One region of the Exiguobacterium sp. MH3 genome, then DNA from elsewhere that is predicted to be linked to it. Evidence: riboswitches for the same ligand, from Rfam matches in the RefSeq annotation. Region 1 holds a riboswitch; the other holds the start of a gene.
What was found. A riboswitch is a leader RNA that binds a small molecule or an ion and turns the genes downstream of it on or off. The one in region 1 is predicted to bind lysine.

Region 1 (7,460 bases):
ATTTCGAGCAAGTCCACTGTTTCGTTTACTTGCAGCAATCATAGCGGAAACATCTTTTTTCCGCGTCAAGCTCATGATGTACTTCCCCCTATGTCTCTTTTGATTTGTCCTACGGAGCGAGTCGTCCGTAAGAACTTAATCAAAAATTTACGAAGTTTTCTGATAAATTGATATAGGTCATTATACCTATTTGTTTTTTGACTGACGCTTTCATCTGCTAAAGAATAAAATTCTCTTCAAAAATAAGGGATGTGTAACTGCTGTTACACACCCCTTGAATGATTCAGGATTCGATTGTTTTGGTAGCTTCTTTACGTGCCTTGATCCACTCTAAAAACACTTGATAATCCAGCTTTGTTCGCTCAACATACGCACTTGACCAACGCTCGATTTGTTCTAAGAAAGCAGTATCTGAAACACCGATGGCCTGGATGATTTCGACGTCCGCATGATGCGTTAAAACTTTTTCTTTAATACCAGCATCCTGATCCGCCCGTGCATGGATTTTTGCGGTAATTTGACCTTGAATACAAAGAACGTTTTCAAGGTCTTCCTGACTTTTTATGTGCTTCGCCTTTAATTTTTTCTTATATGGCGAACGTTCACGTACATAATATTCTTTACCATCTATCGTTAAATAACCGAGATACGGATCTTCATGTGCTTGCATCGCTTTTTGTGAAGTGATGATTCGTCTCCCTTGATGAATCGCTTCAGCTTCTGGACGATAGACGGGTAAAAATAACGAAGGGACAGAAGTTTGTGCCTGTTTCATTTCAAGAATCAAATCTTCTTCGCCGCCTTCTCCCTCAATAAGGAGATAGTAGCGTTCAAGACCAATCGATGCCGTTCCACTATCTAGTTTACGTACAATATCCTTGATTGTATAAAAGGATTCTGTTCGCCGATCCTCCGTATCAATCGTCTCGATATAAGAATACCAAGCACCTTGGATGGCTTTTACTGTTGCGTCATCCACTATTTCCATGTCGGGTAACGCACGAAATCGTCTTGTTCCATTGATGATTTCTGTTCGCTCTCCCATTAATTCCTCACGTTTTTTTTCTGCTTTTTTGATCAACTTTTTAATCGGTCCTTTTGTATTGTCTCTTGTAAAGCAAACATCACTTGGATCTTTTCCGGACGCATATTTTTTTAAATCATGTAAGTATTTAAAGACGTAATTTTGGATGGCAGGTGCTGGGTCGTAGCCCGCCTCTTCTGCAAACAATCGAACAGACACTGCCATTCGAATTAAATCATATAGATAAGAACCTAAGTACCCTTCATCAAAGTCATTGACGTCGTAGATGATTTCCCCCTTCGCATTTCCATGAACACCGAAGTTTTCAAAGTGAAGATCACCTTGAATCCAGGTCGGTTTATCCTGCGGTGTATCAAAACCGAGTGGAATGCGAGTGACATCATAATAAAAAAGATGCGAACTTCCTCGGAAAAAGCGAAACGGACTCAAACTCATTTTGTCGTACTTTTCTTGTCGTGCCGCCTCGTTAAGTTGACGAATTTCATGATCATAAAAATCAAGGACCTTCGCAATCGTCATCTGTCGGATTTCTTCATACACGGGCTGAAACATTCTATCCACTCCTCTCGAATTGTAAAAAAGAGCAGTCAAAACGAAATCGTTTGACTACTCCTTGTGTGTTACTCGAAATGTTTTTTATATTCCCCATATCCTGCCGAATCAAGCTCCTCGAGCGGAATAAATCGTAACGCCGCTGAGTTGATACAGTATCGAAGTCCACCGAGTTCCGTTGGACCATCATCAAAGATATGACCGAGGTGACTATCTGCACTCGCAGAGCGAACTTCTGTCCGTGTCATCCCATGACTCGTATCGAGTTCGACTTCCATCTTGTCTTCTGAGATGGGTTTAGCGAAGCTCGGCCAACCACAGTTTGACTGGAACTTATCTTTTGATGTGAAGAGTGGTGTACCATCGACGATATCGACGTACAGTCCTGGACGTTCTTCATCCCAGTATTCGTTACGGAAAGCGGGTTCTGTCCCGTTCTCTTGTGTGACTTTATACTGAATTGGTGTCAGACGCTCTTTCAATTCTTTTTCCTTACCGTGGTCCTTCCACGCTTCTTTGATGAATTTCGCGCGACCTGAGCCGACACTATACATCTGATAACGGAACGGATTCTTTTTATAATAATCTTGGTGATATTCTTCGGCTGGCCAAAACGGCTTTTCTGGACGAATCTCTACCGCGACCGGACGCGAGAAGCGTCCTGATGCGTCAAGCGCTGCTTTCGAACGTTCAGCTGCTTCACGCTGTGCTTCATCGACATAAAAGATAGCCGGTTGGTACGATTCACCACGGTCATTGAATTGACCTCCACCATCTGTCGGGTCGATTTGACGCCAGAAGATCTCGAGTAATTCTTCGTACGTAATGACGGACGGATCGTACGTGACTTCAACCGCCTCCAAGTGACCTGTCGTTTCCGAACAAACCTCTTTATAAGTCGGGTTCTCTGTATGACCACCGGTATATCCTGAAATGACCTGCTCTACACCATCATATTTATGGAATGGCTTGACCATGCACCAGAAACAACCACCTGCAAATATTGCTTTTGCCATCTATCTTCCCCTCCTCTGTATGTGTCTATTTTACCGCGTTCGGAGAATGGACTCGACTTTCCTGCTCATTCAATCCTCTGGGTTCGCTTTTAGACGACGCATGACGAAATAAATCGCTGCAAAGACAAGAAGAAGTCCTCCAAGCGAATACCAGATGTTATTCAAACGATAGATCATTTGGTACAAGGCAAGCGTCACAAGCAATAATGCGATCGGTAAGAAGGCACGCTTAAAGTGGTACCAGTAATTCACGAAGATCGCCTCCTGTTTTTCTTTCATCTTACTTGAAGCGACATCTAAAAAGCCACCTTCATTTGAAGGTGGCTCACTGATTATGATTGACGTGGATGTTCCGGGAAGTCCATCTCGTCATAACGAACGATTGACGTCCGGTTTTTGAATTTATGTCCTAACCAGAAGGCAAGGAACAATGGAATACCGACGTACGTCGCAGCAATCCCGACCCAATCAATTTGATCAGCGAGGAATGCGGCATAGTTTTGACCGACGATGACGAGGAAACAAAGACCGAAGGCGAACAGCGGACCGAATGGGAACGCTGGTGCAACATATGGTAAGTCTTTCAACGAGTGACCTTGTGCAAGGAATCCTTTACGGAAACGATAGTGACTGATCGCAATCCCGAGCCATGCGATGAAGCCTGTCATACCGGAAGCATTGAGTAACCACAAGTAGACTTGTCCACCAAACATCGACGTCAAGAAACAGAGGGCACCGACCGCACCTGTTGCAAGCAAAGCGTTACGCGGTACACCGTTTTTCGATACTTTCGCGAACAACTTCGGTGCATCCCCTTGACGCGCCAGTGTGTACAGCATCCGTGTCGAAGCATACATACCTGAGTTTCCGGCAGATAAAACAGACGTCAAGATGACGGCGTTCATGAGTGCTGCTGAGAACGCAAGACCTGCTTTTTCAAAGACGAGCGTAAACGGACTCACCGCTACGTCCGTAATGTCATTCGAAACCAAGTTCGGACTTGTATACGGAATGAGCATTCCGATGACGAAAATCGCGAAGACGTAGAAAAGCAAGATGCGCCAGAAGACTTGTTTGACTGCTTTTGGAACATTCTTTTTCGGATCTTCCGATTCACCCGCTGCAATCCCGACCAGTTCTGTACCTTGGAAACTGAATCCGGCAACGAGAATGATACCGATGACGGCAGGAATCCCACCGACGAACGGCGCATCGCCAAGAGCAAAGTTTTTAAAGCCAACCGGTGGCTCCGATGTAAAGACACCGAAAATCATCGCAACACCGACGACTAAGAAGACGATGACGGTAACGACTTTAATCATCGCGAACCAATACTCCGCTTCTCCGAATCCTTTAACGGAGAAGTAGTTCAAGCCAATCATGAGTAAGAGGAACAAAGCACTGAAATAAAATCCAGGAACGTCCGGGAACCAATACGTCATGACGATTTGTGCTGCGACGAGCTCGACTGCGATCGTGACTGCCCAGTTGTACCAGTAGTTCCAGCCAAGTGCAAAGCCGAATGATGGATCGACGAATTTCGTTCCATATGTCGAGAAGGATCCGGCGACAGGCATGTACGCCGCCATTTCACCAAGACTTGTCATGAGGAAGTAGACCATCAGACCAACGATTGCATACGATAGGAGCGCCCCACCTGGTCCTGCTGCTGCGACGGAAGCACCGGACGCAATGAAGAGTCCTGTTCCGATTGCCCCACCGATGGCGATCATCGACATATGACGGGCTTGTAATCCACGTTTTAATCCTTCTGCTGTCGAATCTGTTGTTTGTTTTACATCTAGATTGTTCATTTCGTTCGCTTCTCTCTGTTTAGATTTTTTGAGAGGACACTTTTTGAATGAAAAAAACAAAAAGCGTCCTCATCTTCCAGATGGAAGATGAGAACGCAACATAATAAAATGGATGCGCCTCATTCTACCGTCGTGAAAGATAGCTCTCCACAAGTAAGTGATACCCGACTTGTGACAGTATTAGACCTATTCGATCTAATCCCAATCGATCATCTTCAAAGCGATGATTGATTTCGGCAATTCTTCCTTTCAGGTCACTTCATCTGTCGCTTGACGACATCCGTAACCGTACTCTTAAGAACTGCAACCTCCATCCCACTGGTTGAGTGAGAACTGAATTAAGTTAGTTATTACTACGCCATATTACACAAAACGCCACGAAATTGTCAATTGCCTTTTTCGAATCTGGGGTAGTAGATGGTAAAAATCCGATATGTTTAGTACACTAAATGGTAGAAGTCCACTGAGAGAAAGGATGCTGCTTGCATGCCACAGGAACGTGATTTGCTAACTTATCGACTCGAAGAACAAATGCGTGTCATTCTTCGTACCCTGCGACGTGAACTTAACCGGCTATTTGAAGGAACGGCGACCCGGAGTGAATTTTTCATCTTACGAAGCCTTTCTGAAAATGGGCCTCAGCGCCCGACGCTTCTCGCGGAACAATTTGAGCTCGCGACGAGTCAAGTCACTGCTTTAACGGATAAGCTGTATAAACAAGGATACGTCACACGGACACGTTCGACGGAAGATCGTCGTTCGATCGTCCTCGCTTTGACGGAGGACGGGGAACGTGCATTTCGAGATCTCGAAATCGTTCGGAAAAACTATTTACAAGATCGCTTCGGTACATTGACGGAAGAAGAGCTCGAAACGATGATTCGTGTCTTTGATAAAATTTTACAGACGATGGATGAGGATACTCTTACTTCATCTTCTTAAAAACGGTAGATTTTCTACCGTTTTTTCTATTTTGTCTAAAGATTTCTCTATGTCTAACCGTTATCTACTTGAGTATACTGGAAGTATATATATGGAAATCTGTTAGCTGGGGGAGTTGGGAGGATTTGTTGGCCATCATGAATCAATTCATCATTAACTTTTGTCTACTGTTCACAACGATTACTCTCTTGTTCTTACCGTTTCGGAATCAACCGCGTATTTCATTGAACTCCAAATGGAGCATTCGACTTATACTCGGAGCAGTCTCTGGTCTGATTGCGGTTTTATTGATGTTTAACGGGATTCAAATCGACGTCGCCCGTGTTGATTTACGTATCGTTCCTGTCGCAATCGCCATGCTGATCGGTGGTTTCCCAAGCGCCATCGTTGCTGGTGCAATGATCATCGGGACACGTTACTTTTTAACACCAGTTGATCAAATGGAAGGATTTTATTTATCGACGCTGATCATCGTCTTGTTCATCACGACGATTGGGATCATTCGTCGATTCATCCATGTCTCGATGCGTCATTTTCAGCTTATGGTGTTGGTCGGTATTCTCTATTCGTTACCCGCCATCTACATCCTGACGAACAGCTGGTCGACATTCTTTAAAATCTCGATTGCGTACGTCTTCTTTAATTTATTAGCTGGCTTTGTCGCTTATCGATTACTGACGGAATTACGCCGTCACTTCGAAAACATCCAGTATCAGCAGAAACTCGCCATGACGGATGCTTTGACAGGGCTCGCCAATCGTCGTCGTCTGGATGACTCGCTTTCGCTTGTCGGTTCGACCGACCAAGGCTATTCGCTTGTACTCATCGATATCGATTTCTTCAAGCATGTCAATGATACATATGGTCATGATGCGGGCGATGATGTGTTACGCCAACTCGGCATGACTCTCGCTTCCTTAACGCGTCCAGACGACCTCGTCGGACGGTACGGTGGTGAAGAATTTTTAATCATCTTACCAAGTACTTCAGCGAAAGAAGCGCAAAAAATAGCAGAACTAGCTCGGCTGACGGTCGCACGTAACCTGTTCCCGACAGCAGATGTACCTGATCTGCAAATCACGATCTCACTTGGGATTTCCCATTCCAGTGGTTCGCATACGTCACTTGAAGCATTACAACAGGCAGATAAAGCGTTGTATTACTCAAAAGAAAGCGGACGGAACCGGAGTACGATCTATACGAAAGAACTTGCATTCCGACAAGCTTAAACTAATGGGACACTTCCGTAGGGGAGTGTCTTTTCTTTTACGTCTTCATTCCGTCTCTTTAGGAAAACCGATGCTTTCAACCGTTCCAAAGACAATCATCCGACTTAATTGTTCTGCCATGTATTCTGATGAATACGGTCGACCGTTTCGTAACCACGAAATCAACAATCCCAACTGTCCACCAATGACATAGTTTAATAATAAGTCCCGATCGACGAACGTAGCTTCTTCTGTGATTTGCGGTCGAAACACAATTCGATAATTCTCTTTCAATGTATCGAGAAAACGAGAGATGAACGTTTTGATCGGTCCTTGAACGAGCATCGTCTGATAGAATAATTCATTTTCTTCGATATGAATGAACAAACGAGCAAAATAGCGACTCACCTGCTCGACTGTCGGAAAGACAGTTCCTGTACCCGTGATCCGAATCGCTTGTTCAAGTGCCTTCATTTGCTCCTCAACGATTTGGTCGAGCAAATCATACTTATCCGTATAGTGTGCGTAGAAGGTTGAACGATTCACACCGGCTCCATCCGTCAGCATTTTGACAGTAATACTTGAAAAGCTGTGCGTCTTCAGTAAACGAAATAATTCCATTGTAATACGGTCACGTGACCGTTTTGGTCGGGGATCACGGCTCTCATTCATCCATATTTCACTCCTTTTTCATCATCTTTTCATTAATGAATCCGTTATCATCTATTTTTCCAACATTTTGTCGGAAATTGTCGGTTGTTTGTTAGCTAACGATCCATATAATTAACTATATTAATTACTCCTCCCCCCAGAGGAGTACTTTTTTTGAATCGATTGTACACAAGAAAGGATGCTAACACACCCATGAGTATGAAAAAATTAT
Region 2 (7,460 bases), 320 kb from region 1:
CGTCGGTTGTGTAAACGTGACGTTGATTGCAACCGAGTGAGAATTCGTGACTGGAACCCGCACACATGTCGCACTGACAGGTAATGCTGGAAGATTGAAGATTTTCCGTGTTTCATCAATCATCTTCTGCTCTTCTTTCGTATAGCCGTTCTCAAGGAATACATCGATATGCGGCAAGATGTTATCGTGAATCGGATGCGGATAATTGACGGGCTCTTCTCCGCGTGCTCCACGTGCCAGATCCTCGATTCCTTTTTGACCAGAACCAGATACGGCCTGATACGTCGTATAGTTGATCCGTTCGAATCCCAGTGACTGGAGCGGTGCTAAAGCGACGACGGATTGAATCGTCGAACAGTTCGGATTTGCGATCAAGCGGTCCGTCGCTTGAATCGCTTGCGGATTGACTTCTGGCACGACGAGCGGAATCGTCTCCTGCATCCGGAAAGCACTTGAATTATCAACGACGAGTGTTCCGTTTTCAGCTAGTAACGGGGCATATTGCTCACTGATCGTTCCGCCTGCTGCGAACAACGCGACATCGATCCCGTCTTCTGTGATATTTGGCGTCAGCGCTTGGATCGTAATATCTTCTCCCTTGAACTGTACCGTGTTCCCTGCTGAACGAGCAGAAGCGTAAGCGGACAGGCGGCTGACCGGGAAGTCCAGTTCTGCTAGTACTTGTAACATTTTTTGACCGACGGCGCCGGTTGCTCCAATGACGGCTACATGATACATCCTGTTTTCCTCCTTATAACTCGAACGCGTTTGCAATCGCTGCAACCGTCCGTTCAATGTCTGCTTGTGCAATCGTGTACGAGATGCTGATTTCTGATGTCGTGACTTGATAGAACGGGATGTTCTCTGCTCGGAAGATTGCGAACAACTTCGAAGCGACACCTGTTGCATCCCGCATCCCGATTCCGACGACAGATAATTTTGCGTGTTGATTATGGCGATCGACCTTGACTGTCGTGAAGCGATCCATGATGTCTTTCAATGCTTCATCGAGGAACTCTTCCTCATCGAGTGGACATGAGAACGATAAGAAAATGTCACTGTCGAACGTCGTTTGACTGATCATGTCGATGTTGACGTGGCGATTGGATAACAGTTCGAAGATATCGGCTACTGCTGCATTCGTTTGCGGTACGTGTTTGATTGATACCGTCAAGACGTTCTTCGTCACACTGACACTCGTCACCGCTTTTTGTTCCATTGTTTCCGTCGCTTCCATGATCCATGTTCCCCTTTTCGATTCAAGTGTTTTCCCGACGAAGATGTGTACGCCGTATTTTTTTCCTAGTTCGACACTCCGCATTTCCATGACCTTCGACCCGAGGGCGCTCATCTCCATCATCTCATCATATGAGATGTGCGGAATCGGTTGAGCAGCAGCATGGATTCGTGGATCAGCCGTATAGACACCGTCGACATCCGTGTAGATTTCACACCGTTTATCAAGGACTGCCGCAAGGGCAACAGCCGTTGTATCCGATCCACCACGTCCGAGCGTCGTGACATCACCGAGTTCGTTGACACCTTGGAATCCAGCGACGATGACGACATCGTATGTTTCGAGTTTTTGTCGTAACAGATTTCCATCAATCTGTTTGATCTTACTTTTCGTATGCAATCCCATCGTACTGATTCCCGCTTGAGCGCCTGTTTGCGATAACGCTTTGACGCCGAGTGAGTTGAGGGCGATGCTGAGTAATGAAATCGTCTGTTCTTCTCCGATGGCAAGCAGACGATCGAGTTCTCGGCGCTCGGGGCGATCTGTGATGGCTTGCGCCTGAGCAATCAAAGAATCTGTCATCTTGCCCATCGCTGAAACGACGACGACAAGTTTTTCACCTTCGGCTGCGCGACTCTTCAAATAATTCGCAATAGACTGAATCTGTTCGACAGTCGCAACCGAGCTTCCACCAAATTTAAGTACAGTTGTCACAATCCTATCTCCTTTGTCCCGATACAGAAAAAAACGACGGGCCGGTAGGAGCGTTCCTACGGCCCGTCGTTATCACGATCGGACAAACGAAGACAAAGTCATTCGTTCTTTTACGTAAGATAGCGCTCCGAAACATCGGTTTCGGCAGTACAACGGATCTTAACCGTTGTACCAGCAAACAAGAAGAAGCATCTTCTCGTTCACTTCGGCGGACTTCCCCTTTCACATCATTCGGCATGCTTGCCTTCAAGAATGATGCTACTCATGTCATCCGCGCCTCTATCTGTCGGTTGTTAGTTACAGTTATAGCAGACATCTTTTGTTAAATCCAGTCATTTGACTGTTTTTTTTCAAAATTCGTCAATTCGCAAGATGCTGTTTCGCGAGTTCGAGTTGCTCCGACACGGCAGCAAACCCTGTCCCGCCGTAGCTAGTCCGGCGTGCTACTGCTTGAACCGGATCGAGGAGCGGATAGACGTCTTCCGTGATATCCGGATGGAACGTTTGATACGTCTCGAGGTTCAAATCCTTCAGGAAACAACCGTTCTGCACACAGTAAAGGACGGCTTTGCCGACGATTTCATGCGCTTCCCGGAACGGTATGCCTTTCGTTACAAGGTAGTCAGCGAGTTCCGTTGCATTCGAGAAGTCTTGCATTGTCGCCTTCTTGAGCGCTTCGGTCTTAAACGTCGCAGATTCAATCATTCCAGTGAAGATTTGAACGGATTGGAGAACGGTATCTGCTGTATCGAAGACCCCTTCCTTATCCTCTTGCATGTCTTTATTGTAAGCGAGTGGTAATGCCTTCATCGTCGTCAAGAAGCCCATCAGGTTACCGTAGACGCGCCCCGTTTTTCCACGAATCAACTCAGCGAAATCAGGATTTTTCTTTTGTGGCATCATGCTCGATCCTGTTGAGAAGGCATCGGATAACTCGATAAAGCTAAATTCTTGCGACGCCCAGATGATGATTTCTTCACAAAAGCGCGAGAGATGCATCATGACGGTCGAAGCGATCCCGAGGTATTCGATGACGAAATCACGGTCCGAGACAGCATCAAGACTGTTTGGATAGACCGACTCAAAACCGAGCAACTCAGCAGACCGGAAACGATTGATCGGGAATGTCGTCCCCGCGAGCGCACCTGCCCCGAGCGGTGATTTCCGAATTCGTTTTTGATTATCCGTCAACCGTTCGACATCACGTTCGAACATCCAGAAATAAGCGAGCAAGTGATGCGCAAGCGAGATCGGTTGTGCCCGTTGCAAATGCGTATACCCTGGCATGACCGTCTCGATATGTTGCTCCGCTTGTTCCGTGATGACCGACTGGAGCTCGCGTAATGCCGTCGTCAACGCTTCAACATGTTGTTCCATCCATAGATGTAAATCCGTTGCGACCTGGTCATTTCGGCTCCGTGCCGTATGCAGTTTTCCTGCAACCGGACCAATCTGTTCCGTCAATAGACGCTCGAGATTCATGTGAATGTCTTCATCTGCTAGCGTATACACATGATCCGCTAACGTCGTTTCCAGTTGCTTCAGTCCTTGCTCGATTTGTGTCCACTCGTCTTGAGCGAGGATCCCTTGTTCAAATAGCATCTGCGCGTGTGCGAGACTGCCTTTTAAATCGACGCTCGCTAATTTTTGATCGAACGTGATCGATGCTCCGAAGGCTTCCGCTTGAGCGGAAGCACTTTCCGTAAAACGTCCACCCCAGAGTTTGGTCATTTCGTGACACCCGCCTGACGATGTACGCTCGCATGCGTCGAAACGGCAAGTCCGTGTAATTTGATGAAGCCTTTTGCTGCTTCATGATCGAATGCGTCTTCTTTCGTGTACGTCGCAAGTTTCTCATCGTAGAGCGAGACAGCGGACTGACGACCTGTCACAGTTGCGTTTCCTTTGAACAGTTTAACGCGAACTTCTCCTGTGACGTCCTGTTGTGTCGCTGTCAAGAATGCTTTCAAGCCTTTCGTCAACGGTGCATGGAAGAGACCGTTGTAGATTGTTTCTGCATATTGTTTGCTGAGTAGTGGTTTGAAATGCGCGACGTCCTTCGTCAATGTAATCGTCTCGAGTGCAGCGTGCGCTTTGAGTAACACAGTTGCGCCTGGGCACTCATAGACTTCCCGCGATTTGATACCGACGAGACGGTTCTCGACGTGGTCGATCCGTCCGACCCCATGTGCACCAGCGATGATGTTCAGTTCCGTGATCAGTTTCGCCAGTGGATACGTCGTTCCGTTGATCGAGACCGGAACACCTGCTTCAAAGCCAATGATGACTTCTTCTGCCTGATCCGGAGCGTCTTCTGGCGCTACTGTCAACGCATAAGCGTCTTGCGGTGGCTCTGTCCAAGGGTTTTCTAGGACACCACATTCGTTACTCCGTCCCCAAAGGTTCATGTCGATTGAGTATGGGCTGTCGAGGTTGATCGGAATCGGCACATTGTTTTCTTTCGCATAGGCGATTTCTTCTTCCCGTGACCATTTCCATTCCCGGACCGGTGCGATGACTTCGAGTGATGGATCAAGTGCTGCGACTGAAACTTCGAACCGGACTTGGTCGTTCCCTTTTCCGGTACATCCGTGAGCGACTGCCGTCGCACCGTGCTGATGCGCGACTTCGACAAGCTTTTCTGCGATCAACGGACGCGAAAGCGCTGAAATCAACGGATAGGCATTTTCGTAATGCGCGCCATATTGAAGTGCCGGTAAAACGAAGTCTTGTGCGAATTCTTCTTTAACATCGAGGACGATCGATTCGATCGCACCGACGAGGAGTGCTTTTTCTTTAATGATGGATAAATCTTTTCCTTCTCCGACATCCATGCATAAGGCAATGACGTCATAGTCCTTGCTCAACCACTTGATGGCTACCGATGTATCAAGTCCCCCAGAGTACGCTAAGATCAATTTTTGTTTCGACATGTATAATTCCCTCCTGGTTTTAAATTCATCTGTCTGTATAAAAATTCATTATGAATTATATATATACATAGAAAACAAAAAAAAGAAACCCTTTTTGCAGGATTTCTTTCAAAATAACTTACATTTTTTTCTCCATCGTCCGGTGTGGGATGCCCGCATCATCGAATTCATCGGAGACGATCGTATAACCGAGTCCTTGATAAAACGGGATCGCTTGGACTTGTGCGCCGAGTGTTAGCAATTGCTTCCCTTCGCGACGTGCGACTCGTTCCATCGCCTGCATCAACTCGCCACCGTATCCTTTTCCTCGCGCTGTCGCTAGCGTCGCGACACGCTCTACCTTCATCCGTTGGTCGTCATATGGACGGGTACGCCCCGTTGCGACCGGTCGACTCTGCTCATCGAGGACAAGCAGATGAATTGCTGTTTCATCATGTGTATCATATTCAAGATGGCGTGGTACGCCTTGTTCCTCGACGAAGACACGCTCCCGGATCATCCGGACGGCTTGATGTTGTTCTGCTGTACGTACTTGAATGACTGTCATGACTGATATTCCTCCCGTAATCGATCGACATATGCCATCGCATCATCCCGATTCGTAAATTGTGCCTGTGCCTGAACCGCATTTCCTCCGCCTCGCCCATTAAATGTTTTGACATGTGCTTTAGCGAACTTCCCGAGATGGGGTTCACCTGGACTACTCATCAGTAACTTGTTCGTCGTCGCATTCCAGACGACGCCGACGCGTCCCGCTTCTTGAATCGCTTTAGCAAGTTGCTCGGATATTTTGATTTCTTCATCCAGATGTTCGAACACAAGAATGCCTTCTTGTTGTTCTAAAGCATGAGCGAGTGTGAACGTCGCAAGTTGTTCCTGGGCGTGTTCGACCTGTTTCGTTAAGCGTTTCTGCTCTTCTTGTAACGCTTGGACGGCTTCTAGCATTTGAACCGGTTTGACTGATAAAGCTTGCGCTGCTTCCCGTAAAGCTCGTCGTTCTGCCTGTAGGAGTTGATATGCCCGTTCCTTTGCGACATAAGAAAGACGAATATTTCCACGAATTCGTTCGACTCCAGTAAAGAGAATCGACTCGAGCTGTGCCGTCGAATCGAGATGCGTTCCACCACAGGCACTATAATCGAGTGTACCGATTTGAACGACGCGAATTCGTCCTTCGACTTGTGGTGTTTTTCGTAATGGTAAACGTAGCGCTTCCGCCTCGTCATACTCGGTCGCTGTGATCGGTAATCCTTGTTCAATCACCTGGCGTAATCGTCGATCCAGCTGTTCTTGTTGCAGAGTTGTCCATTCAGGTGTCTCGATATCAAGCGTCGAGACCTCACTTCCCGTCCGAAAACTAAGTGTCTTGATATTTGATTCATCTTGTAGGATTGCAGAGATGACATGTTGTGCCGTATGCTGCGCCGCATGATCGATCCGGACTGCGTCATCTACGATCCCGGTGACGTCACCTGTGAGCGGCGTCGCCAGTTGGTGCCAGACGACACCGTCTTCGATTTGGACGTCAAGGACCGGTTGGTCGTTCAATGTTCCACGGTCCGCCGGCTGTCCACCGCTCTCCGGATAGAAGTAACTTTTCTCTAAAGCAACCCAATAGCTGTCTACTTGTTTTGTTGCGCGAATGGATGTCTGAAAGGTTCGGACATCGGATTCTATTTGTTCGGGGCGCATGCCTCGACCACCTTTCTCTGTCAGTTTCACTCTGTATTATGCCATATTTCATCCAGAATCGTTTGTCGGCTTGCCTTTTTCCTAGTACACTAGACGAAAGACTACCGATCGCGAAGGGACGAAATGCCGTGATTCAGCATATCAATAAAAATTCACCACTCCCCATCTACTATCAAATCGAAGCTGCCTTAAAACAACAAATCGAAAGCGGTGTTCTTCAACCTGGCGATCTAATTCCGTCCGAGCGCGAATTTGCGGAAGCGCATCAAATTAGCCGAATGACGGTCCGGCAAGCCATTTCAAACTTGGTCAACGCCGGTTACTTGATTCGTCAAAAAGGACGAGGAACATTCGTCGCGAATAAAAAAATCGTCATGCAACTGTCTGGCTTGACGAGTTTCTCGGAAGAGATGGAACATCTTGGACTAGAACCGACGAGTGCGCTTCTCTCCTATCAAATCATCGACGCGTCGATGACGATCGCAAACAAGCTCCGGATTCGCGAAGGGGCATCCGTGTATGAATTGAAACGTTTACGAATCGCAGATGAGCAAGCGCTTGCCCTTGAGACCGTCTATATCCCGGAACAGCTCTTACCTGGACTCGATCAAGACGTCGCGACCGCATCGCTCTATGCATTTGCAGAAGCGAGCGGATTAAATCTTGGACGTGCGAGTCAAACGTTCGAATCACGTCTTGCAACAAAGGAAGAGGCGGGTCATCTTGGTCTATCGACCGCTTCGCCTGTCTTATCCGTCGAGCAACTGACGTATCTCGCGACGGAGCAACCGTTTGAATACGTCATCTCCGCTTACCGCGGCGACCGCTATACCTTCACCGTCGAAATGGAACGCCAACGCTAAAAATCCCCTTGTATCGTCGTA

Region 2: linked by a shared signal. The riboswitch ahead of U719_RS02495 (aspartate kinase) and the one ahead of U719_RS01005 (amino acid permease) in region 1 are both predicted to bind lysine.

The regions. Positions count from the first base shown of each region.
Region 1 is NC_022794.1:170,880-178,339, reverse strand. It holds gene U719_RS01025 (amino acid permease) at 1-75, opposite strand, end outside; gene U719_RS01020 (DUF2252 domain-containing protein) at 284-1,597, opposite strand; gene msrA (peptide-methionine (S)-S-oxide reductase MsrA) at 1,666-2,613, opposite strand; gene U719_RS01010 (hypothetical protein) at 2,683-2,865, opposite strand; gene U719_RS01005 (amino acid permease) at 2,946-4,427, opposite strand; lysine riboswitch at 4,560-4,748, opposite strand; gene U719_RS01000 (MarR family winged helix-turn-helix transcriptional regulator) at 4,914-5,369, shown strand; gene U719_RS00995 (diguanylate cyclase) at 5,507-6,598, shown strand; gene U719_RS00990 (TetR/AcrR family transcriptional regulator) at 6,644-7,249, opposite strand; gene U719_RS00985 (HlyD family secretion protein) at 7,442-7,460, shown strand, end outside.
Region 2 is NC_022794.1:488,458-495,917, reverse strand. It holds gene U719_RS02500 (aspartate-semialdehyde dehydrogenase) at 1-738, opposite strand, end outside; gene U719_RS02495 (aspartate kinase) at 752-1,951, opposite strand; lysine riboswitch at 2,064-2,241, opposite strand; gene argH (argininosuccinate lyase) at 2,312-3,682, opposite strand; gene U719_RS02485 (argininosuccinate synthase) at 3,679-4,884, opposite strand; gene U719_RS02480 (GNAT family N-acetyltransferase) at 5,003-5,431, opposite strand; gene U719_RS02475 (DHHA1 domain-containing protein) at 5,428-6,576, opposite strand; gene phnF (phosphonate metabolism transcriptional regulator PhnF) at 6,705-7,439, shown strand.